Regions from separate parts of the Streptomyces sp. NPDC093109 genome, predicted to be linked through region 3. Evidence: riboswitches for the same ligand, from Rfam matches in the RefSeq annotation. Region 3 holds a riboswitch; each other region holds the start of a gene.
The links. Region 3 has a riboswitch for cobalamin ahead of AB0389_RS02565 (CbtB-domain containing protein). Riboswitches for the same ligand answer to the same signal wherever they lie in the genome.

Region 1 (7,527 bases), on a different contig from region 3:
AGATTCCCCCGCTTTGAACCGCTGAGAAGGTGAACTGCCGAGAGGCCGGACGGTGTAACGGACGATTGCATCAAAGTGACCGTCCGTACGTCAACCTTCCGGCAGAGTGACCGGCCCCCCGTACGTAATGCGAGACTGACGCGGTGAGTACCGACAGCCCCGACCGCACCGGCCCGGTCAGCGCCGCCCGGCGGCGTGACGTGATCGACGCCCTTCGGCGAGGCGCCGTCCCCGAGAGCGGGCTCGGCCTCCTCGCGACCGGCCTGGACCGGTTCGAGGCCGCGCTCGACGCGGAACTCGAGGCGGTCGCCTCGGGCGCCTCCGTCTTCAAAGCCGTACGCGGCGAGTACGGATCCGGCAAGACGTTCTTCACCCGGTGGCTCGGCGAGCGCGCCAAGCGGCGTAACTTCGCCGTCGCCGAGATCCAGATCTCGGAGACCGAGACGCCGCTGCACAAACTGGAGACCGTCTACCGCCGGCTCACCGAGCGGCTGGCCACGCCCGGGTTCCCGCCGAGCGCACTGCGCCCGGTCGCGGACGCCTGGTTCTACGCCCTGGAGGAGGACGCGCTCACGGCGGGAGCCTCCGAGGAAGACCTGGCCGGCGCGGTCGAAGCCCTGATGACGGCGCGGCTCACGGAGGTCTCCCGGCACGCCCCGTCGTTCGCCACCGCGCTGCGCGGATACCGTACGGCCCTCGCCGCCGGGGACGAGGCCACTGCCTCGGCCGTCATGGCCTGGCTCGGCGGACAGCCCCATGTGGCCGCCTCGGCCCGCCGGGCCGCCGGTGTCCGGGGGGATCTCGACCACTTCGGCGCCCTCGGGTTTCTGCAGGGGCTGCTCACGGTGCTGCGGGACTCGGGACACTCGGGGCTCTTCGTCGTACTCGACGAGGTGGAGACGCTCCAGCGGGTCCGGTCCGACGCGCGCGACAAGGCGTTGAACGCGTTGCGGCAGCTCATTGACGAAGTGCACTCCGGGCGGTTCCCCGGTCTGTATCTGCTGATCACCGGGACACCCGCGTTCTACGACGGCAGACAGGGCGTCCAGCGGCTGGCGCCCCTGGCCCAGCGGCTCGCCACCGACTTCACCACCGAGCCGCGCTTCGACAATCCGCGCGCCGTGCAACTACGGCTTCCCGGCTTCACCCTGGACTCGCTGGTGGGCCTCGGACTCACCATCCGGGACCTCTACGCGTCGGGATCGCCCGACCCCGAACGGGTCAGGAAGCTCGCGGACGACGCCTATGTCGCCGAGCTGGCCGGCGCGGTCGGCGGAGCACTCGGCGGAAAGGCCGGTGTCGCGCCCCGGCTCTTCCTCAAGAAACTCGTCAGCGATGTGCTGGACCGTATCGACCAGTTCGAGGACTTCGACCCGCGTCAGCACTACGCCCTCACCGTGCACACGGCGGAGTTGAGCGAGGTGGAACGGAACGCCGCGGCGGAGCCGGCGAACGCCGACGACGTCGAGCTGGAGCTTCCGTGACGGCACAGCCCGGTACACCTGAGGGGCCTGGGGGTCTCGATCCGCTGGACCGGCTGCATCCCGGGCTGGTCCATCACATCGTCAACACCCTTGGCTGGCCCGGACTCCGGCCGCTCCAGGAGGAGGCCGTCGCGCCCCTCATGGACGGCTCGGACGCCCTGCTGCTCGCCCCCACTGCCGGCGGGAAGACCGAGGCGGCGTCCTTTCCGCTGCTGTCACGGATGGACGCGGAGCGGTGGACCGGAACGTCGGTGCTCTACGTGTGTCCGCTGAAGGCGCTGCTCAACAACCTGCTGCCGAGGCTGGAGACGTACACCTCCTGGCTGGGGCGGTCGGCCGCGCTCTGGCACGGGGACGTTCCGCAGTCCCGCCGCAAGCGCGTCCTGCGCGAGCGCCCGGATGTACTGCTCACCACTCCGGAGTCGCTGGAGGCGATGCTGGTCAGCGCCAATGTCGACCATCGCGCTTTCTTCTCGGGGCTGCGGGCGATCGTCGTCGACGAGGTGCACGCCTTCGCCGGGGACGACCGGGGCTGGCATCTGCTGGCCGTACTGGAGCGGCTGGAGCGGGTGGTCGGCCGGCCGGTGCAGCGCGTCGGGCTCTCCGCGACGGTCGGCAACCCGGCGGAGCTGCTGAGCTGGCTGCAGGGGGCGGGCGCGGGGAAGCGAGAGGCGCGGGTGGTTGCGCCCCATCTGCGCGAAGCCGCGCCGGAGTTGCCGCCGCCCGGGGACGTCCAGCTCGACTACGTGGGGTCGCTCGCCAACGCGGCGACGGTGATCGCCGCCCTGCACCGGGGCGAGAAGCGCCTGGTGTTCTGCGAGTCCCGCCGGCAGGTCGAGAAGCTCGGTGAGGCGCTGCGGGCGAAGGGGGTCACCACCTTCCTGTCGCACGCGTCGCTGTCCGTGGACGAGCGGAGGCGGGCGGAGGAAGCGTTCGCTGAGGCGAGGGACTGCGTCATCGTCTCCACCAGCACACTGGAACTCGGCATCGACGTGGGCGACCTGGACCGGGTCATCCAGATCGACGCGCCCGCGACCGTGGCCTCGTTCCTGCAGCGTCTCGGCCGCACGGGCCGGCGGAGCGGTTCGCCGCGCAACTGTCTGTTCCTGGCCCTCGACGAGCCCGGTCTGCTCTCCGCGGCGGCCCTTCTCCTGCTCTGGTCCCGGGGCTGGGTGGAACCGGTCGTCGCACCGCCCGAACCCCGCCATATCGTGGCCCAGCAGGTTCTCGCGCTCTGCCTCCAGGAACACCGCGTCGGCGACCGGCTGTGGCAGGACTGGTGGGGCGGCCTAGGCCCCTTCGGACCCGCCGCCGAGCCGATCGTGCGTCATCTCCTCGACGAGGGCTATGTGGACCGGGACGGCGGGATGATGTTCATCGGCCCCGAGGCCGAACGGCGCTTCGGCTTCCGGCACTTCATGGACCTCACGGCGGTGTTCACCGCCGCCCCCGAGTTCACGGTCCTGTCGGGCCGTACGGAGATCGGCACGACGGATCCCGCCCTGCTCACGGACGAAGTCGTCGGTCCGAGAAGGCTGTTGCTCGCGGGACGCAGCTGGCAGGTCACCTACATCGACTGGTCGCGGCGGCGCTGCTTCGTCGAGCCGGTGGAGGGTGGCGGCCGGGCCCGCTGGGGTGCGGTGGGCTTCGCCCGTACCGCTTCGTACGAGCTGACGCGGGCGGCGCGCGAGGTCCTGCTCGGCGCGACGCCTCCGGTCGGCCTTACCCGGCGGGCCGAGGGCGCGCTGGCGCGGGCGCGTGACGACGGCGCCGAGCTGGTGCACGCGCACGGCACGGTGATCGTGCGGGGCGGGCAGGGTACGAGCGTGCGCTGGTGGACCTGGGCCGGGCACCGGGCCAACGCCACGCTCGCCGCCACACTCGGTTCGGTCTCCGACCCCGTGCAGCGTCCCGCCGACGCGTATGTCCGGTTGCGCGAGGACATCACGCCGGGGGAGTGGAAGAACGCCGTCGCCGAGGGCGTCCAGCGGTTGTCCCTGCCCTCCGTGGACCCGCGCGCTGTGGCCGGGCTGAAGTTCGGCGCGGCACTGCCACAGCGATTGGCCGAGGCGACCATGGCCGCCAGGCTGGCCGACCTCGACGGTGCTGCTGCCGCTCTCCGGGAGCCGTTCCAGTACGCGGTGGTCCGCGGGTGACTGGAAGGGCTGTTGGAAGGGCTGTTTTCGGCCCTGTGGTAGCTTGCGGGAGCCAGTCGAACCCATGTACGTGGGTCAGGGAATCCGGTGTGAATCCGGAGCTGACGCGCAGCGGTGAGGGGGACGGGCGGGGCATCGGCCACTGGACTGCCGTCCGGGAAGGCGCCTCGTTCGAGTGATCCTGAGTCCGAAGACCTGCTGGCCCCTCCGTTCCTGTTCGGGGACGGGGGAGCACCGTACGAACGGGCTCCGCGCATGGGCCCTCGAACGCAGAGGATCTTCCGTGCTGAACGCGCGCCCCTTCCGTATGTCTCTTGTGCGTAAGTCCGTTGTGCCTGTCGCTCTGCTCGTCGCGGGGGCGTTGACGCTCACCGCCTGTGGGGGTGACGGGGAGAAGTCAGAGGTGTCGGGCAAGGCCGGTGGCGGTCAGGCCGTCTCGGGGGGCGGGTATCCCCTCAGCCTCAAGAACTGCGGGCAGACCGTCACCGTCAAGGCCGAGCCCCGGCGGGCCGTGTCGCTCAACCAGGGCACCACCGAGATCATGCTCACGCTCGGGCTCGCCGACCGGATGGCCGGGACCGCGACCTGGACCGATCCGCTGCCCAAGGCGCTGGTCAAGGCCAATGCCGAGGTGCCGCGGCTGGCCGACAACAACCCCTCCTTCGAGAAGGTGCTCGACGCCGAGCCCGACTTCGTCGCGTCGTCCTTCATCTCGACCCTGGGCAAGGGCGGCGTCGCCACGCGGGCGCAGTTCGAGAAGCTCGGTGTGCCGACGTACGTCTCGCCGGCCGACTGCACCAAGAACGACAAGGTCGTGGGTACGGACGGCGCCCGGTCCACCCCGCTGACCATGGACGTCATCTACCAAGAGGTGGAGGACCTGGCCAAGGTCTTCGGTGAGGAGAAGCGCGGTGCGGAGGTCGTCGCCTCGCTGAAGGCGCGGATGGCCGCCGCCGTGGAGGGGATCGATCCCGTCAAGGCCAAGAAGACCACCGTCCTCTACTGGTTCGCGAACTCCGACTCCCCCTACATGGCCGGCTGCTGCGGCGCCCCCGGGATCATCACCAACGCGGTCGGCGCGAAGAACATCTTCGACGACACCCAGGACGAATGGCCCCAGATCAACTGGGAGACCGTCGCCGACCGCAACCCCGACTTCCTCGTCATCGGTGACCTCACGCGCAAGTCGCAGACCGCCGAGACCGCCGCGAAGAAGATCGAGTTCCTGGAGTCCAACCCCGTCACGAAGAAGATGGACGCGGTCAAGCACAAGCGGTACGTGCTGCTCAGCGGCCAGGCGATGAATCCGACCATCCGCACCGTCGAAGGGGTCGAGAAGGTCGCCGCCGCGCTGCGCGCGTACGCGCCCGCCAAGTGACCGGCGTACGAGGGACCGGCGTACGAATGACTGCCGAACGAGTGGCTGCCGCACGCGTGACGCGTGCGCGGCTGGGCCTCATGGCGCTCGGCGGCTTCGGGCTGCTGCTGCTCTCCGTCGCGCTCGCCCTCACCATCGGCCCCGCGGACATCCGCGTGGGTGACGTCTGGTCGGTCGTCGCCGCCCATCTCGGTGTCGGCGAATCGCACGTCACCCCGATCCGGGACGGCATCGTATGGAATCTGCGGCTGCCGCGCACCCTCCTCGCCGCCGTGTGCGGGGCCGGGCTCGCGGTGTGCGGGGCGGTCATGCAGTCGCTGCTGCGCAATCCGCTCGCCGACCCCTTTGTGCTCGGGGTCTCGTCCGGGGCGTCGACCGGCGCCGTGGTGGTCGTCGTCCTCGGGGTCGGCGGGGGCGTGGTCTCGCTCTCCGCCGGGGCGTTCCTCGGGGCGCTGCTGTCGTTCGCGATGGTGCTGGTGCTGAGTCATACGCTCGGCGGGACGACGGACCGGGTGGTGCTCTCCGGGGTCGCTGCGATGCAGCTCTTCTCCGCGCTCACCTCCTTCGTCGTCATGACGTCGGCCGACGCCGAGACCACCCGCGGGGTGCTCTTCTGGCTGCTCGGCTCGCTCAGCGGCGCCGGCTGGACGGACGTCTGGGTCTGCGCCGCCGTGCTCGCGGTCGCGCTGGTGGTCTGCGGCGGATACGCCCGTACCCTCGACGCCTTCGCGTTCGGCCAGGACGCGGCGGCCACGCTCGGCGTCTCCGTCGGCCGTACGCGGCTGGTGCTGCTCTGCGTCACGGCGCTGCTGACCGCCGCGCTGGTCAGCAGCGCGGGGGCGATCGGCTTCGTCGGGCTCGTCCTGCCGCACGCCGCCCGCGCGCTGGTCGGCCCCGGGCACAGCAGGCTGCTGCCGGTCACGGCGCTGGCCGGGGCGGTGTTCCTGGTGTGGGTCGACACGCTGGCCCGTACCGTTCTCGATCCGCAGGAGGTACCGGTGGGTGTGGTGACGTCGCTGATCGGCGTGCCGGCGTTCGTGCTCGTCCTCTACCGGGGGCGGCGGGTGGCGTCATGAACGGTGATTCGGGTACGGATTCGGGCACTGGGCTTGGGCTGCGCGCCGAGCGCGTCTCCCGTACCCTCGCCGGCGGCCGGCTCATCCTCGACGGCGTCGGCCTCGCGCCCGCGCCCGGCTCCACCCTCGGGCTGCTCGGGCCCAACGGCTCCGGCAAGTCGACTCTCCTGCGGATCCTCGCCGGGGTCCTCGCGCCCGCCTCCGGTGTGGTCACCCTCGACGGCCGTCCGCTCGCCGATGTCGGCCGCCGCGCCGTCGCCCGCCGGATCGCCGTCGTCGAGCAACAGACCGACACCCAGGTCGAGTTGACCGTACGGGACGTGGTGCGCCTCGGCCGGATCCCGCACCGCCGCGCCTGGGCCGCCGCGTCGGCGGGCGACGAGGCAGCCGTTGCCACGGCGCTGGAGCGCACCGGTCTGACGGGCCGGGCGGACCAGTCCTGGCACACCCTCTCCGGCGGTGAGCGCCAGCGCGTCCAGATCGCCCGCGCGCTCGCCCAGGACCCGCGCGAACTCCTCCTCGACGAGCCGACCAACCACCTCGACATCCAGCACCAACTCGACCTGCTGAACCTCGTCGCCGCGCTCCCCGTCACCACCGTCATCGCGCTGCACGACCTGAACCTCGCGGCGATGTACTGCGATCAGATCGTGGTCCTCCGGGCGGGCCGCGTCGTCGCCGCGGGGCCGCCGGGCGACACCCTCACCGAGGAGCTGATCGCGGACGTCTACGGCGTGCGCGCCACCGTCACCCGCGAGGGCCCCGACGGCCGGCCGCATGTGCGGTTCCTGGGGACGGTGGCCGGCGACTCCACCGTGTCGGCGCCGGTGCCGGCGTCGGTGCCGGGTGATTCACCTCACGCGGAGTCGCTCCAGCCTTAATGCGTATGATGCGCAAGTGCCTAGTTATCGCATCCGTACCGCGACCCCCAGTGATCTCGACGCCGCGCGCGCCGTGATGCTCGACACCGTCTACCGGGACTTCGGTACGGGCTATGTGCCGCGCTGGCACGCCGACATCATCGATCCGGCCGCCTTCTACCTCGCGTCGCCGCGTCACACCCTCCTCGTCGCTGTCGAGGAAGGGGGCGACGGTGAGGGTGGTCGCGAGGCGGGCGGTGCCGTCGCCGGGGTCGCCGCGCTCGACTCCCGGGGGCCCGCCCATCCCCCCAACCCCGCCTGGCTCGCGGAGCGTTACCCCTCCGGCGAGACCGCCCAGCTGCGCCGTGTGTACGTACGGCCCGGCCATCGGCGCCGGGGTCTCGCGCGCGAGCTGGTGCGGGAGCTGGTGGGCTTCGCCGCGGCGGACGGTGGGTATCGCTCCGTGTATCTGCACACCGACCCGGCCGTTCCGGGGGCCGAGGCGTTCTGGCGGTCGATGGGCAAAGCGGTGTGCGACGAGCGCGAGGACGGCGGGGAGACAGTTCATTTCGA
Region 2 (7,527 bases), on a different contig from region 3:
CCGACGCCCCGACCGACACGGCAGAGACGGCCTCGACGGCCGGCACGGCCGCCCTGCCGGATCTCCTCGACCGGGCCCGTCAGGAGTACCGGGACCTCGCCGCGCGCGGCCTCGCGCTGGACCTGACCCGCGGCAAGCCGGCGCCGGCGCAGCTCGACCTCTCCGGGGAGCTGCTCAGCCTGCCGGGCGCGCGGTACACCGCCGCCGACGGCACGGACGTACGCAACTACGGCGGCCTGCAGGGGCTGCCCGAGCTGCGGGAGATCTTCGCCGGGGTGCTCCAGGTGCCGGCCGGACAGCTCCTCGCGGCCGGGAACTCCAGCCTGGAGCTGATGCACGACTGCCTGGTGCACGCCCTGCTGAGCGTGGTCCCGGGCGCCGGGTCCCGCTGGGTGGACCAGGAGCGGATCGCGTTCCTGTGTCCGGTGCCCGGATACGACCGGCACTTCGCGCTCTGCGAACGGTTCGGGATCGACATGATCCCGGTGCCGATGACCGCCGAGGGACCGGACATGGACGCCGTGGAGCGGCTCGTCGCGGAGGACCCGGCGGTCAAGGGCATCTGGTGCGTACCGAAGTACAGCAACCCGGACGGCGTCACCTACAGCGACGCGACGGTGACGCGGCTCGCCTCGATGAGCACGGCCGCGCCGGACTTCCGGATCTTCTGGGACAACGCGTACGCCGCCCACGACCTCACCGACGAGCCGGTCCCCGTCGCCGATCTGCTCGCCGCCTGCGCCTCGGCCGGGAACCCGGACCGGGCGTTCGTGTTCGGCTCCACCTCGAAGATCACCGCGGCGGGCGCGGGCGTCGCGTTCTTCGGCTCGTCGCCCGCGAACGTGCAGTGGCTGCTCGGCAACAACGCGAAGCGGTCGATCGGCCCCGACAAGGTCAACCAGCTGCGGCACGCCCTGTTCCTGCGGGACGCGGACGGGGTGCGGACCCACATGGAGCGCCAGCGCGCCGTGCTGCGGCCCAAGTTCGACACGGTGGCGCGGCTCCTGGAAGCCGGTCTCGGCGGGACCGGGCTCGCGACCTGGACCTCGCCGAAGGGCGGGTACTTCGTCACCCTCCAGGTCGAGGACGGCTGCGCCAAGGAGGTCGTACGCCGGGCCGCCGAGGCGGGCATCGTGCTGACCCCGGCCGGCGCCACGCACCCGTACGGCGACGACCCGCGCGACGCGGTCATCCGGATCGCGCCCAGCTACCCGGGGCTCGCGGAGCTGGAGCAGGCCATCGAGGGGCTCACGGTCTGCGTCCGGCTGGTGGGGTACGAGCGGCGGGCCGCCGCCGAAGCGAAGTAGGGGCCGCGGCGACGGCGTACGACGCCGGTGCGCGCCTGCCCCCGGCGCGCACCGGCGTCGTACGACGCTCCGTCCCGTCAGCCCATGTGCACCGGCGCCGCCCCCTCGGTGGACTCCTGCCGGCCGGCGTTGACGGCGAAGGCCGTGACGGCCAGGCCGGCCAGGAACATGCAGGCCGCGGCGGCGAAGGCCACGGTGTAGCCGTGGGTCAGCGCCTCGCCCGCCCGTGCGACAAGGGCGAAGTCCTCGGTGGCCAGACCCCGGTAGAGGGAGGAGGCCGCCTCGGGCAGCTTGTCGTTCGCCGCCGAGGTGGAGAGCGTCGACAGGACGGCGAGACCGAGGGCGCCACCGATCTGCTGCGCGGTGTTGAGCAGCGCGGAGGCGCTCCCGGTGTCCTGGTGCGCGACCCCGCTGACCGCGCCGAGCGTCATCGGGACAAAGCTCATGCCGAGGCCGAGACCGGTGACGAACATGGCCGGCATCAGATGCGCCGCGTACGACGAACCCGGCTCCAGCGTGGCGAACCAGAGCATGCCCACGGCCGCCACCACCAGGCCGGGCCCGGCGATCAGCCGGGGGGCGTACCGCGCGACGAGCTTGGAGCTGATGCCCGCCGCGGCGGCCATGCCGAAGCTGAAGGGCAGATACGCGAAGCCGGTCCTGACCGGGCTGTAGCCGAGGATCAGCTGCATGTAGAGCGTCAGGAAGTAGAAGGTGGCGAACATGCCCGAGCCGATGAACAGCATCGTCCCGTAACTCCCCCACCGGTTCCGGTCCTTGAAGAGCCGCAGCGGCATCATCGGGTGCGCGGTGCGGGCCTGGAGGAAGAGGAACACGGCCAGCAGCACGACCGCGGCGGCGAAGGATGCGAGAGTCAGGCCGTTGGTCCAGCCGTGCTCGCCGCCGCGGGTGATGCCGTACACCAGGGAGATCAGACCGCCGGTGCCGGTGATCGCGCCGGGGACGTCGAGACGGCCGGTGTCGCGTTCGGCCTCGACGAGGTAGCGGGTACCGGCGAGGACGGCCAGGCCGATCGGGATGTTGACGAAGAAGACCCAGCGCCAGTCGAGTACGTCGGTGAGCACACCGCCGAGCAGCAGCCCGACCGTGGCGCCCACGCCGCCCATGGCCGCGTAGACGCCCATCGCCGTGTTGCGCTCCTTGCCGACCGGGAACGTCGTGGTGATCAGCGCCAGGGCGCTGGGCGCGGCGAGCGCGGCGCCGGCTCCTTGCAGAACACGGGCGGCGAGCAACAGCCCCTCGTTCGGCGCCAGTCCGCCGAGCAGCGAGGCCAGGGTGAAGACGGCGATCCCCACCCGGAACACGCGCCGCCGTCCGTACAGGTCACCGGCCCGCCCGCCGAGCAGCAGCAGCCCGCCGAACGCCAGCGCGTACGAGTTGACGATCCAGGCCAGATTCGCGTCGGACACGCCGAGATCGGTCTGGATGGCGGGCAGGGCGATATTGGTGATCGTGGCGTCGAGAACCACCATCAGCTGGGCGGCGGCGATCACGAACAGGGCCAGCCCGAGATGTCGCCCGCCCCCGGGTGAGGCTCCGGAGGCATCCGGCCCTGCGGTGGCGACGGGCGTTGTGGAGTGCGCAGACATGGAAAGAGGCTCCAAGGAACGGGGACGGATTAATCCCCGGAACAGGAAACGGACTCGCCGCTGAGTCAATTCCTGATCCGGGAAAAAGCAAAGACTGAACCACCCCCGGAATTTCCGGTGGAGTGGGGTACTCGCTGATGCAATCCGAGGGAAGGACGCCGATACGGCATACAACTTGCGCTCGGGACGAATACGCACACTAACACCCTGTGGCCTGCCCGTACGGCCGTTCCGGAGACGTTCGCCATGTGATGGTTCTCGCGCTTGACGGCACGCCCCCGGGTGTGGGCACACAGCAGGCGGAGAATGCATGGAACCCATTTGCGCTTTCCCGGAAAGTGTGGACACACACCGGCGCGGAGAATTCCGAAAATTGTCTGCCGACGCACGCCGCGTTCGAATAGGCGCCTACACCCGGTCCACAGGCGCCGCAAGGGCGTCCACCGCGGCTCCCGTGTCCCAGGTCACGTTCCGGAACGTGGGCGGTGTCGGCCGCGGCCCCGCCCACGCTCTACCCTGTCGGATGCAGCTGGTTCGCCCTGCCCGCCAGGCAGACGCGTCGTAAGAGGGAACCCGGTGGGAATCCGGGACTGCCCCGCAGCGGTGAGTGGGAACGACCGCCGTCATACGCACTGGATCCGGCCAGGATCCGGGAAGCGACGGCCAGTAGGAATCTGGAATCTGCCTCGGCAGAGCTGCCCGCGAGTCCGAAGACCTGCCCGTTGCCCGTACGCGACCATTCGCGTACGGATATCCCGGTGACCTCGTGGGCGGGTCGGCGTACATATCGGACGGACGAGCGCGCCCGGGGCGCGGTACTGGTCCGTGCGGTCCGTCACCCCTTCGCGCTCGCGTCCCGTCGCCGGGATGTTCAGGAGTCATCTCGCGAAGGAGATTTCCGTGACAGCGAAGTCCGCAGCCGCGGCAGCACGGGCGACCGTGTACGGCTACCCCCGCCAGGGACAGCACCGGGAACTGAAGAAGGCCGTCGAGGGGTACTGGAAGGGCCGCGTCACCGCGGAAGCCCTCCGGGAGACGGCCGTCGGGCTGCGCCGGGCCAACTGGCGGCAGCTGGCTGACGCCGGCGTCGACGAGGTGCCGACCGGTGACTTCTCGTACTACGACCACGTCCTGGACACCAGTGTCATGGTCGGTGCCGTCCCCGCACGGCACCGCGCGGCCGTCGAGGCCGACGCGCTCGACGGCTACTTCGCGATGGCCCGCGGCACCCAGGACGTGGCGCCGCTGGAGATGACCAAGTGGTTCGACACGAACTACCACTACCTCGTCCCCGAGCTGGGCCCCGACACCGTCTTCACCGCCGACTCCGCCCGGCAGGTCGCCGAGCTGACGGAGGCTCTGGCGCTCGGGCACACCGCCCGGCCGGTCCTCGTCGGCCCCGTCACGTATCTCCTGCTGGCCAAGCCCGCGCCCGGGGTGGCGGCCGGTTTCGAACCGCTGACCCTGCTGGACCGGCTGCTGCCCGTCTACGCCGAGGTCCTCGCCGATCTGCGCGCCGCCGGCGCCGAGTGGGTGCAGCTCGACGAGCCCGCGCTGATCGAGGACCGGACGCCCGCCGAACTGGCCGCCGTCGCCCGTACGTACCGCGACCTCGGCGGCCGGACCGACCGGCCGAAGCTGCTCGTCGCCTCCTACTTCGACCGGCTGGGCGAGGCGCTTCCCGTGCTGGCCAAGGCACCGGTCGAGGGCCTGGCACTCGACTTCACCGGCGCGGCGGCGGCCAATCCGGCCGATCTCGCCGCCGTCGGCGGACTGCCAGGAAAGCGGCTCGTCGCGGGCGTCGTCAACGGCCGCAACATCTGGATCAACGACTTCGAGAAGTCGCTGGCCACCCTCACCACCCTCCTCGGCCTCGCCGACCGGGTCGATGTGGCCGCGTCCTGCTCCCTCCTGCACGTTCCGCTCGACACCGCCGCAGAACGGGACATCGATCCGGAGATCCTGCGCTGGCTCGCCTTCGCCCGGCAGAAGACCGCCGAGATCGTCACCCTGGCCAAGGGGCTGGCCGAGGGCACCGGTGCCATCGCCGGGGAGATCGCCGCCAACCGGGCCGCCCTCGCCTCCCGTACGGCCTCGGCGATCACCCACGACCCGGCCGTACGGGCCAGGGCCGCCGCCGTCACCGACGCCGACGGCCGCCGCTCGCGGCCGTACGCCGAGCGCGCCGGCACCCAGCGCGCCCGCCTCGGGCTGCCGCTGCTGCCGACGACCACCATCGGCTCGTTCCCGCAGACCGACGACTTGCGGACGGCCCGCGCCGACCTGCGCGCGGGACGGATCGGCACCGCCGGGTACGAGGAGCGCATCAGGGCCGAGATCGCCGAGGTCGTCTCCTTCCAGGAGAAGGCCGGCCTCGATGTCCTGGTGCACGGCGAGCCCGAACGCAACGACATGGTCCAGTACTTCGCCGAGCGGCTCACCGGCTACGTCGCCACCCGCGGCGGCTGGGTCCAGTCGTACGGCACCCGCTATGTCCGGCCGCCGGTGCTCGTCGGCGACATCTCGCGCCCCGAGCCGATGACGGTGCGCTGGACGTCCTACGCGCAGTCGCTCACCGGACGCCCGGTCAAGGGCATGCTCACCGGGCCCGTCACCATGCTCGCCTGGTCCTTCGTCCGCGACGACCAGCCGCTCGGCGACACCGCGCGCCAGGTCGCCCTCGCCCTGCGCGACGAGGTCAACGACCTTGAGGCGGACGGCACTTCGGTGATCCAGGTCGACGAACCCGCCCTGCGCGAGACACTGCCGCTGCGCGCCGCCGGCCGCGCCGCGTATCTGGACTGGGCGACCGAGTCGTTCCGCCTCACCACCGGTGGCGTACGCCCGGACACCCAGATCCACACCCACATGTGCTACGCCGAGTTCGGTGACATCGTCCAGGCCATCGACGACCTCGACGCCGATGTCATCAGCCTGGAGGCGGCCCGCTCCCATATGCAGGTCGCCCGCGAACTCGCCGCGCACGGCTACCCCCGCGAGGCGGGTCCCGGTGTGTACGACATCCACTCGCCGCGCGTACCGAGCGCCGAGGAGGCCGCCGCGCTGCTGCGCACCGGGCTGGAGGCCATCCCCGCCGAGCGGCTCTGGGTCAACCCCGACTGCGGCCTGAAGACCCGGGGCTGGCCGGAGACCCGCGCCTCGCTGGAGAACCTGGTCGCCGCGGCCCGTACCGTCCGCGCGGAACTGCCCGGCTGACCATGCCCTGTGGACGGCCGCGCGGGGCACACCCCGTGCCCCGCGCGGCCGGGGGTCCCAGCCGGCGGTCCCCGCCGTTCGCGTGCACAGGGCGCGGCGATAATTGCAGTCGCCTCTACGGTCCGGCCGACCGGGTTCGCCCCAGCGCGGGGAGTCGGCCTGCCCGGGCAACCCACGCGGCACCAGGAGAGCATGGACTGTGGCACATCCGAGGAACACCGAGCTGGTCCCGGGCAGCACTGCCGCCCGGCTGGATCATTCGCGCGAGCAAGTGGAGGGCCGGGCGGAGGAGTTGGCGGAGGTCCATACGCGTCTGAGAGATCCTGACGGGCCGCGTCTGGTCGTCGTCCGGGGCGAACGGGGCGTGGGGCGGAGCGCGTTCGTACGGACGCTCGGCGAGCGGCTCAGGGCGGAGGGCGTCGCGGTGCTGTCGCTGGCGTGTGCGGCCGGTGACACGGAACACCCTCTGTTGCTGGCATCGCGTCTGGTCCGGGCGCTGCCCATGACGCGGCCGGCCGAGCACGGCCGGGGCAGGGGGCGGTCCGACCGGGAATCGCTGGCCGCTGTCGCGGCGGGTGATCCGGTGGCGATGGGCCTGGTGCTCGGTGCGGCGGTCGCGTCGGGGCAGGAGAGGCGTACGAGGCCGATGGTCGTGGTGATCGAGGACGCCGAGCATGCCGACGCCGACTCCCTCGGTCTGCTGGGCGGAAACGGCGGCAACGGTCTCTTTCCGCCGGACGTCCGGCTGCTGGTCACCGTCGTCGAGCGTGGAGCGGAGCACGAGGGCGGGGACGTCCACGCGTCAGGCGGGGCGCTGCCCGTGGAGCGGCTGGCGGGCGAGCTGTCCTCGTACTCCCTCGTGCTCGGGCGGCTCGGTGAGCCGGAGGTCTCCGCCATGGTGGCCGGCCGGTTGCAGGCGATCCCGCAGCCGGACCTGGTGCGGCGAGTGCACCGGTTCGGCCGTGGTGTGCCGGCGGCGGTCGACGCCCTGCTGACCGGGTGGGTACGGAAGGGCGCGATCCGGGTGGCCGACGGCCACGCCTTCCTGAGCGTCCGCGTTCCGACGCCGCTGCTTCCGTACGACCATCCGCTAGTGGCGGAACTGCGGGCACTCGGTGAGCCGTACGGGACGGTGGCCGGGGCGCTGAGCGTCCTGTGGCCGCTGGGCCGGGCGGCGCCGACCCGCACGGCGGCGGTGACCGGGCTGTCCGCCGAGGAGACGCGGGCCGCGATACGTGCGCTCTGCCGCGCGGGCATCCTGGACGAACTGACGGAACCGGCGCGGCCGGAGGAGGGCGCGGACGGCTCGGGGGGACCGTACGACGGTGGCCGGGGCGTCCGGGGCTGGACATTCCGGCTGCCTCTGGTGGAGTACACCGTCAGGGAAGGGCTCG
Region 3 (7,527 bases):
GGCTGAGCTTGCCCTTCTGACCCGTTCCTTGGGAGAGATGCCCATCGGTCTGCAGGAATCCGAACATGTAGGCGTAGTCGGGGTTCTCAAGGTCCATGAACCTTGGGGTGTTGACGCTCAGCGTGTCGTCGAAGGTGTATTGGTGCGCGCTAGGCTCGCGTTCAGCCACGGGGAAGCCCACGTTCCTGTGTGGTCAGGCCCTTGGCCGGGAGTGCGATCCGGGCTGAGGGCCGTTCTGTGTACTGCTTGTCCATTGACCGTACGGTCAACGGAACCGCGCACACGGGTGAACTCGAACGGTTCACTCGGAGGGGTGGGCCGGCCCGTGGAGGTTTACAGCACGCGGTGGACCTTGGCGTTGGAGGCCTGGGCGCGGGGGCGGATCAGGAGGAGGTCGATGTTGACGTGGCTGGGGCGGGTGACCGCCCAGGTGATGGTTTCGGCGATGTCCTCGGCGGTGAGGGGTTCGGCCACGCCCGCGTAGACCTTGGCGGCCTTCTCGGTGTCGCCGTTGAAGCGGGTGGTGGCGAACTCCTCGGTCTTGACCATGCCGGGGGCGATCTCGATGACGCGGACGGGGGTGCCGACGATCTCCAGGCGGAGGGTTTCGGCGAGGACGTGGGCGCCGTGCTTGGCGGCCACGTAGCCCGCGCCGCCCTCGTAGGTGGCGTGGCCCGCGGTGGAGGAGAGGACGAGGACCGTGCCGTCGCCACTGGCGGTGAGGGCGGGGAGCAGGGCCTGGGTGATGTTGAGGGTGCCGATGACGTTCGTCTCGTACATCTGACGCCAGTCGGCGGGGTCGCCGGTGGCGACCGGGTCGGCGCCGAGGGCGCCGCCGGCGTTGTTGATGAGGACGTTGACGGTCGGGAAGCCGTTCGACCCGGTCAGTCCGGCGGCGAAGGCGTCGACGGCGGCGCGGTTGGTGACGTCGAGCGCGTACGCGGTGGCGCGGTGGCCCGCGGCGGTGATCTCGGCGGCGAGCGCCTCGACGCGGTCCTTGCGGCGGGCGGTGACGACGACGTGGTAGCCCGCGCCGGCGAGCTGCCGGGCGGTGGCCGCGCCGATACCGCTGCTCGCTCCGGTGACGACGGCGACGGGCGCGGTGGGGGTGGCGGGGGCGGCGGGTGCGACAGGTGCGGCGGGGGTGCTTCCGGCGGCGGTCATGACGTACTCCTCGCGCGTGTGATCGGCTGATCGGCCGAGCTGGTCAGGGCCAGGATAGGCAGGGGGCGCGGGGGCGTGCGCCGGGTGTCCGGGGCGCGGACCGGGGTGCGGACCGGGGTGCGGACCGGGGTGTGTGGGGCGTATGGGTGTTCCGGTGATCGGGTGATCGGGGCGTGCTGCGCGGGCGAGTGGGCCGAATTGCGGTGTGATGATCTGTATGTTCCCGCTATGGCTGTGATGCGAAAGTCCCTGTTGACCGTGGTGTCCACCGCCGCGGCGGTCGTGCTGGGTGCGGGTGCCGGGCCGGGCGCCTCCGCTTCTTCCGCTTCCTCTGCTTCCTCTGCTTCCTCTGCTTCCTCTGCTTCCTCTGCTTCCTCTGCTTCCTCCGCTTCCTCCGCTTCTTCTGTTTCTTCTGTTTCTTCTGTGGCGGACGTCGATACCGACTCCGTCGCGGTCGAGGCCGATCTCTCGCACCACGGCCACGTGTCCCTCTGGAAGGGGCGGTTGACGGTCCGGCTTGAGTCCGAGAACCACGGCCCGGCCAAGGTGCCGGAGGCGACCGTACGGCTGGATCTCTCGGCCGCGCCCACGGCCGGTCAGGCGCTGCCCGCCCACTGCCTGTGGGGCGGCGACCGCGTGGTGCTGTGCCGTACGGGGCAGCTCAGGGCGACCGGCAGGAGCCGAGAGACCGCGCTCGACCTGGCGCTGCCCGGCGATCCGGCCGAGGTCGTCGTACGGATCGACACCGCGTGGAACGGTGGCGCGAGCGACCGTAACCCCGAGAACCAGCACCACCGGGTGCTGGTGCCGGCCACCGGGGACCAGTACGCCTTCTAGCGCTCTGACGACTGGTGCTGCGACGACTGGTGCTGCGCCGACTGGTGCTGTGACGGGGCCGTCGTGCCGCCGAACTCCCTTACCGCGTCGTCCACGATCGCCGCGAGCCGCGCGTGGTGCGCGCCCCGCCAGTACACCCGCTCGCACGCCGCGCACTGCGCGAAGACGTCGTAGCCGTGCTGCGTGCCGTGCTCCAGCCTGTCCTGGACGGACTCCTTGTCGGCAGGGGAGAGCGGGCCGTTGCAGGCGGTGCAGCGGGTCCAGGGGGCGAGGGCGGGCGCGAAGCGTTCGAGTACGTCGCGGAGTTGTGCGTCCGGGCGGTCGCTGTAGATGTACGCCCCGGCCCAGATCTCGCGCCGGCGCAGCAGCCCGCGGTCCCGGGAGAGCATGACGCGGTGTTCGGCGGCGGAGAGCGCGGCGAGCGCCGGATCGCCGGGGTCCGTGCTCTCGTACGCCGCGTCGACGCCGAGCAGCCGCAGCCGCCGGGCGAGGGTGCCGAGGTGCACGTCGAGCAGGAAGCGCAGCGGTGCGCCGGGCACCTGCTGCGGCCTGCGCACGGCACGTACCTCCACGGACTCGCCCGCCGCGGGGATGTGCGAGACGGTCACCTCGCGGCCGTCGACGAGCAGCGGGCCGGCCTCGGTGAGGGGGATGCCGAGCGACTCGACGGCGTGGCCGAGGGTGGAGGAGCCGTCGGTGCGCAGGGCCGTACGCCCCTGACGCCGCTCGGCCGGGACGAACAGGCGCAGTTCGTGGGCGAAGTCGATCTGGATCTCTGGTCCGTTCACGCGGCCAGGATGTCACCGGGGGAGGGGAGGGGCCATGGGGTTGTTCCGCGGTTATTCCGCCGGGTCCGGCGGTTATTCCGCCGGGTCCCCCGGGCGCAGATCGAGCCGCCAGTCGTTGCAGCGCATCGGACGCCCCGGTGGGTACTCCAGCTCGCATTCGTCCCGCAGGGAGAACCCGGCTCTGCGGCACAGCCGGTTCGACGGCGGGTTGCCGACGGACGGGAAGGCGTGCAGATAGCGGTGTCTGCCCTCGGCGCGCGCCTGGTCCACCACCCCGGCCACCGCCGTGACCGCGATGCCCCGGCCCTGGTGGGCGGCGAGCACCGCCCAGCCCGTCTCGTACACCTTCCGGCCCTGCCAAGTCTGCTCCCAGAAGCCGACCGTGCCGACGGCTTCGCCGTCCGGGGCGAGGGATATGCGGAACATCCGGCCCCGGCCCCTGCGGTCGGCGCTCAGTGCGACATAGCGCTTGTGCCGTTTGAGCAGCTGTTCCTCGGTCTCCGGGCCGCCGAGATGGTGCATCAGCTCCGGTGCGTTGGCCGCGCGGAGCAGGTCGAGGTCGCGCTCCGACCAGGGGGTGAGCCGTACTCGCGGCGTCGTGGACTCCATGTCCGGCACTGTAGGACGGAGGTCTGACAGGGCGGGAACCGCGCTGGGTCCGCTCCGGAACGGCTTCTCCTACCGCGGCAGCCGGGACGTAAACCGAACTGGCGAACACTCGCAATCATTGGTTGGACGGGACTGGACGGGTGCACGGCGGGCAGACGTCTTGCAGGGACCACTATCCGTAGCGGTTGTGCGACAAGGAGGGGACGGAAGACATGGAGATTTCCGGCATCATCACGGCCATCGTGATCGGCATCGTCATTGGTGTGCTGGGTCGGCTCGTCGTGCCCGGGCGCCAGCGCATCGGTGTGCTGCTGACCGTTCTGGTGGGCATCGTCGCGGCTCTGATCGGCACGGCCCTCGCGGCTGGGCTCGGTGTCGCGAATACCAAGGGGATCGACTGGATCGAGCTGATAATCCAGATCGGTCTGGCAGCGGTGGGTGTCGCCGCGCTGGACCGGGTGAAGGGCCGGGGCTGACCGGCTGACCCGCCGGGGCAGCCGGGGTTGACCGGCCGGGGCCGGCTGTCCTGCCGGGCTCATTCGTGGAGCGGGCGGCCGACGCGTAGATTCCAGCGGCCGTTGCGCCCGCTGAGTTCGGTGACGGACAGGGGACGTACGTCAAGCCTCCAGAACGTCTGCGGAGGTGCGCCGAGGGCGTGGACGGTGGCGGCGCGGATGAAGTCGGGTTCGGCGACGACGACGAGGCGCCCGCCGGTTCCGGTCGCGTCGTCGCCGTGGGCCGCGCCGGCCGTGTCCAGCCAGTGGGCGACGCGGGTGTGGAAGTCGCGCAGGGACTCTCCGCCGTGCGGTGCGGCGTCGGGGTCGGACAGCCAGGCGGCCACCGACTCCGGTTCGGCGGCGGCCACTTCGTCCAGGGTCCTGCCCTGCCAGCGGCCCATGGCGCACGGCGCGAGGGCGTCCAGCGGGGCGGTGGTCAGGCCGAGGGCCTGAGCGGTCCGGTGGCAGCGGCGTGTGGGGGCGGCGTAGTGGGCCGTGGCGCGGGGGAAGGTCTCCCGTACGGCTTCGGTCTGGCGCAGACCGGTGGCGTCGAGCCCGTCGTCGTCGCTGTCGTGGTCGCTCTCGCTTTCGCCGAAGCGGGCCTCGCGCAGGGCGGTGCTGATGGCGGGGGCGATGAGGGACACATGCAGTGACAGCTGTGTGGTCATGGTCATACGTGGGGGCCAGTTCCTGGGCGAAGGGCCTCTTGGCCCGCTTGTCGGTTCGCGGTACCTTCACGTCGATATCACGACGGCGAGACGGAAGTCCGGTGAGAGTCCGGCACGGTCGCGCCACTGTATGCCGGGGACCGGCCGCGTACCAGGCGGCGGGTTCCGGGTGAGTCAGACCCGATGGCCGTCGTCAGAGCTCCACTTATGGGACGCGAGTTCCCCAAGGAGGTTGTGTCATGGCGCAGTCCATAGCGCATCCGGTCATTTCTCCCGCCGACGCCGGTACCCCGGTGACCCCGCTCCCGCTGCGCGCGGTGCTCCCGTGGGCCGTGTTCGTGGGCACGCTCATGCTGGTGCTCCTCTACTTCGTCGGCGCCGAGCAGGGCGCGACGTCGGTGTTCTCCGGTGCGGGGGTGCACGAGTGGGTGCACGACGGCCGTCATCTGCTCGGCTTCCCCTGCCACTGACCACTGACGGAGATCACGCACATGCATGCCTCCACCGTCAGAAACCTCCTGGTCCGCGGCATGATCGCGGGCGTGCTGGCCGGACTTGTCGCGTTCGGACTGGCCTATTTCGCGGGCGAGCCCTCCGTACGGGCCTCGATCGCGCAGGAGGAGGCCCACTCCGCGCCGGCGCATGAACACGGCGACGGCGACGGAGAACAGGGTTCATCCGATTCCGATTCCGCTTCAACTTCTGGTTCCGCAGGCCATTCACATGGAGATGAGGAGGAAGAACTGGTCAGCAGGCCGGTGCAGTCGACGTTCGGGCTGGCCACCGGTGTCCTGGTGTACGGGGTGGCCGTGGGCGGCATCGCCGCCCTGGTCTTCGCCGTCGGCCTGGGCAGGCTCGGCAGGTTCGGGCCGCGGGCGACCGCGGCGCTGATCGCCGGGGCGGCCTTCACCACCGTCTGTCTGGTGCCGTTCCTGAAGTATCCGGCGAACCCGCCCGCGGTCGGAGACGCGGACACGATAGGCCGGCGCACCGCGCTGTATTTCCTGATGATCCTGCTGAGCGTGCTGTTGGCGGTCGCCGCGGTCATCGCGGGCCGACGGCTCGCGCCGCGGCTGGGCAACTGGAACGCGTCGCTCGCCGCCGGTGCCGGTTATGTCGTCGCCGTGGCCGTGGCGTGTCTCGTACTGCCCGCGAACACCGACGCCATCCCGGAGACCTTCCCGGCGGCGCTGCTCTGGGAGTTCAGACTGTCGTCGATCGCCGTGCAGGCGGTGCTCTGGACAGCCTTCGGGCTGATATTCGGCGCGCTGGCGGAGCGGATGCTCCGGGCCGGGACGGAGGACAGCGCGGCCGAGGGCGGGGTGGCCGAGGGCGGCGCGGCGCGGACGGCGGCCGAACCGGCGCGCTGACGGGCCCGCGCTGACGGGCCCGCGCTGACGGGCCCGCGCTGATGGGCTCGCGGCGGCGGGCGCCGGTGCCTCGGCGGGGAGCGGTGGCGGGGAGAAGTAGAGTTCGAGGTCGGTTTTCTCCCAGTTCAGAAGCTCCGAGGTGTACGGCAGTGAGCATCCCGCCCCGCGAGGGCCACGGGCCTCATCAGGCCCCTGTGCCTGATGAGGTTCCCGAGGCCGGTGAGGCCGAGGCCCGTGTGACAGTCGTCGGGATCGGCGCCGACGGCTGGAGCGGGCTCACCGACGCCGCGCGGGCGGCGCTGCGCCGTGCCGAGGTGGTCATCGGCGGCCCGCGCCAACTGGCGCTGCTTCCAGGGGCGGAGGCAGGGGCAGGGGCAGGGGCTGAGACGGGGGCGGAAGCCGGGACAGGCGCGGGGGAGTGCGCGGGCGAGCGGGTCGCGTGGCCGACGCCGCTGCGGCCCGCCGTACCCCGGCTGCTGGCCGCGTACGCCGGCCGCCGTCTCGCCGTACTGGCCAGCGGGGATCCGATGTTCTACGGGATCGGGCGGGCCCTCGCCGAGGAGGCGGGGCCCGGTGCGCTGCGGGTGCTGCCGCATCCGTCGTCGGTGTCGTACGCCTGCGCACGGCTCGGCTGGCCGGTGGAGGACACGGAGGTCGTCACGCTCGTCGGCCGCCCCACCGCGACGTTGGCCGCCGCGCTGCACCACGGGCGCCGGGTGCTGGTGCTCAGCGCCGGGGCCGCGACGCCCGCCGAGGTGGCGGCGCTGCTGCGGGAACGGGGTTACGGACCGAGCCGGCTGCGCGTGCTCGAAGCCCTCGGCGCGGAGCGCGAACGGTGCGTCGAGGGACACGCGGCGGACTGGTCCGCGCCGGCCGGCGACCCGCTGAATGTCGTGGCGGTCGACTGCCGCCGCGCGGACGGCGCGCCGCGCCTCGGCGCCGTACCGGGGCTGCCGGATGCCTCGTACGAGCACGACGGCCAGCTCACCAAGCGCCATGTGCGCGCCGCGACGCTCGGCGCGCTGGCGCCCGCGCCGGGGGAGCTGCTCTGGGACGTGGGCGGCGGTTCGGGCTCGATCGGGGTGGAGTGGATGCGTACGCACCGTTCCTGCCGGGCGGTGTCCGTGGAACGCGATCCGGCGCGCGCCGAGCGCATCGGCCGCAACGCGCGTGCGCTGGGCGTGCCCGGCCTGCGGGTGGTGACCGGCGCGGCCCCTGCCGCGCTGGCGGGACTGCCGGTGCCCGACGCGGTGTTCATCGGCGGCGGGCTGACGGTGCCGGGCCTGCTGGCCGCGTGCTGGGCGGCGCTGCCGGTGGGCGGCCGGCTCGTGGCGAACACGGTGACGCTGGAGTCGGAGGCGCTGCTGGCCGAGTGGTACCGGCGCCGGGGCGGGGAGCTGGTACGGCTGGCGGTGGCGCACGCGGTGCCGGTGGGCGGGTTCACGGGGTGGCGGCAGGCGATGCCGGTGACGCAGTGGGCGGTGACGAAGAGTTCGACGGAGGATCCGTCGGAGCGGCCGTCGGAGCGGCCGTCGGAGCGGCCGTCGGAGCGGCCTTCAGAAGCAGAAGCAGGAGCAGGAGAAGAACGATGACG

Region 1: it holds a riboswitch for cobalamin, as region 3 does, so the genes downstream of both, AB0389_RS20410 (ABC transporter substrate-binding protein) here and AB0389_RS02565 (CbtB-domain containing protein) in region 3, are expected to answer to the same signal.
Region 2: it holds a riboswitch for cobalamin, as region 3 does, so the genes downstream of both, metE (5-methyltetrahydropteroyltriglutamate--homocysteine S-methyltransferase) here and AB0389_RS02565 (CbtB-domain containing protein) in region 3, are expected to answer to the same signal.

What each region holds. Positions count from the first base shown of each region.
Region 1 is NZ_JBFBEZ010000020.1:45,051-52,577, forward strand. Features, by position in the region: gene brxD (BREX system ATP-binding protein BrxD) at 144-1,484, shown strand; gene AB0389_RS20405 (DEAD/DEAH box helicase) at 1,481-3,640, shown strand; cobalamin riboswitch at 3,677-3,858, shown strand; gene AB0389_RS20410 (ABC transporter substrate-binding protein) at 3,948-5,018, shown strand; gene AB0389_RS20415 (iron chelate uptake ABC transporter family permease subunit) at 5,099-6,094, shown strand; gene AB0389_RS20420 (ABC transporter ATP-binding protein) at 6,091-6,975, shown strand; gene AB0389_RS20425 (GNAT family N-acetyltransferase) at 6,992-7,527, shown strand, end outside.
Region 2 is NZ_JBFBEZ010000004.1:52,359-59,885, forward strand. Features, by position in the region: gene AB0389_RS06195 (aminotransferase class I/II-fold pyridoxal phosphate-dependent enzyme) at 1-1,307, shown strand, start outside; gene AB0389_RS06200 (MFS transporter) at 1,385-2,917, opposite strand; cobalamin riboswitch at 3,431-3,655, shown strand; gene metE (5-methyltetrahydropteroyltriglutamate--homocysteine S-methyltransferase) at 3,818-6,133, shown strand; gene AB0389_RS06210 (AAA family ATPase) at 6,333-7,527, shown strand, end outside.
Region 3 is NZ_JBFBEZ010000002.1:32,935-40,461, forward strand. Features, by position in the region: gene AB0389_RS02530 (hypothetical protein) at 1-169, opposite strand, end outside; gene AB0389_RS02535 (SDR family NAD(P)-dependent oxidoreductase) at 334-1,164, opposite strand; gene AB0389_RS02540 (hypothetical protein) at 1,588-2,001, shown strand; gene AB0389_RS02545 (Mut7-C RNAse domain-containing protein) at 1,998-2,789, opposite strand; gene AB0389_RS02550 (GNAT family N-acetyltransferase) at 2,862-3,398, opposite strand; gene AB0389_RS02555 (GlsB/YeaQ/YmgE family stress response membrane protein) at 3,611-3,874, shown strand; gene AB0389_RS02560 (histidine phosphatase family protein) at 3,934-4,569, opposite strand; cobalamin riboswitch at 4,605-4,727, shown strand; gene AB0389_RS02565 (CbtB-domain containing protein) at 4,803-5,033, shown strand; gene AB0389_RS02570 (CbtA family protein) at 5,055-5,933, shown strand; gene cbiE (precorrin-6y C5,15-methyltransferase (decarboxylating) subunit CbiE) at 6,128-7,525, shown strand; gene cobM (precorrin-4 C(11)-methyltransferase) at 7,522-7,527, shown strand, end outside.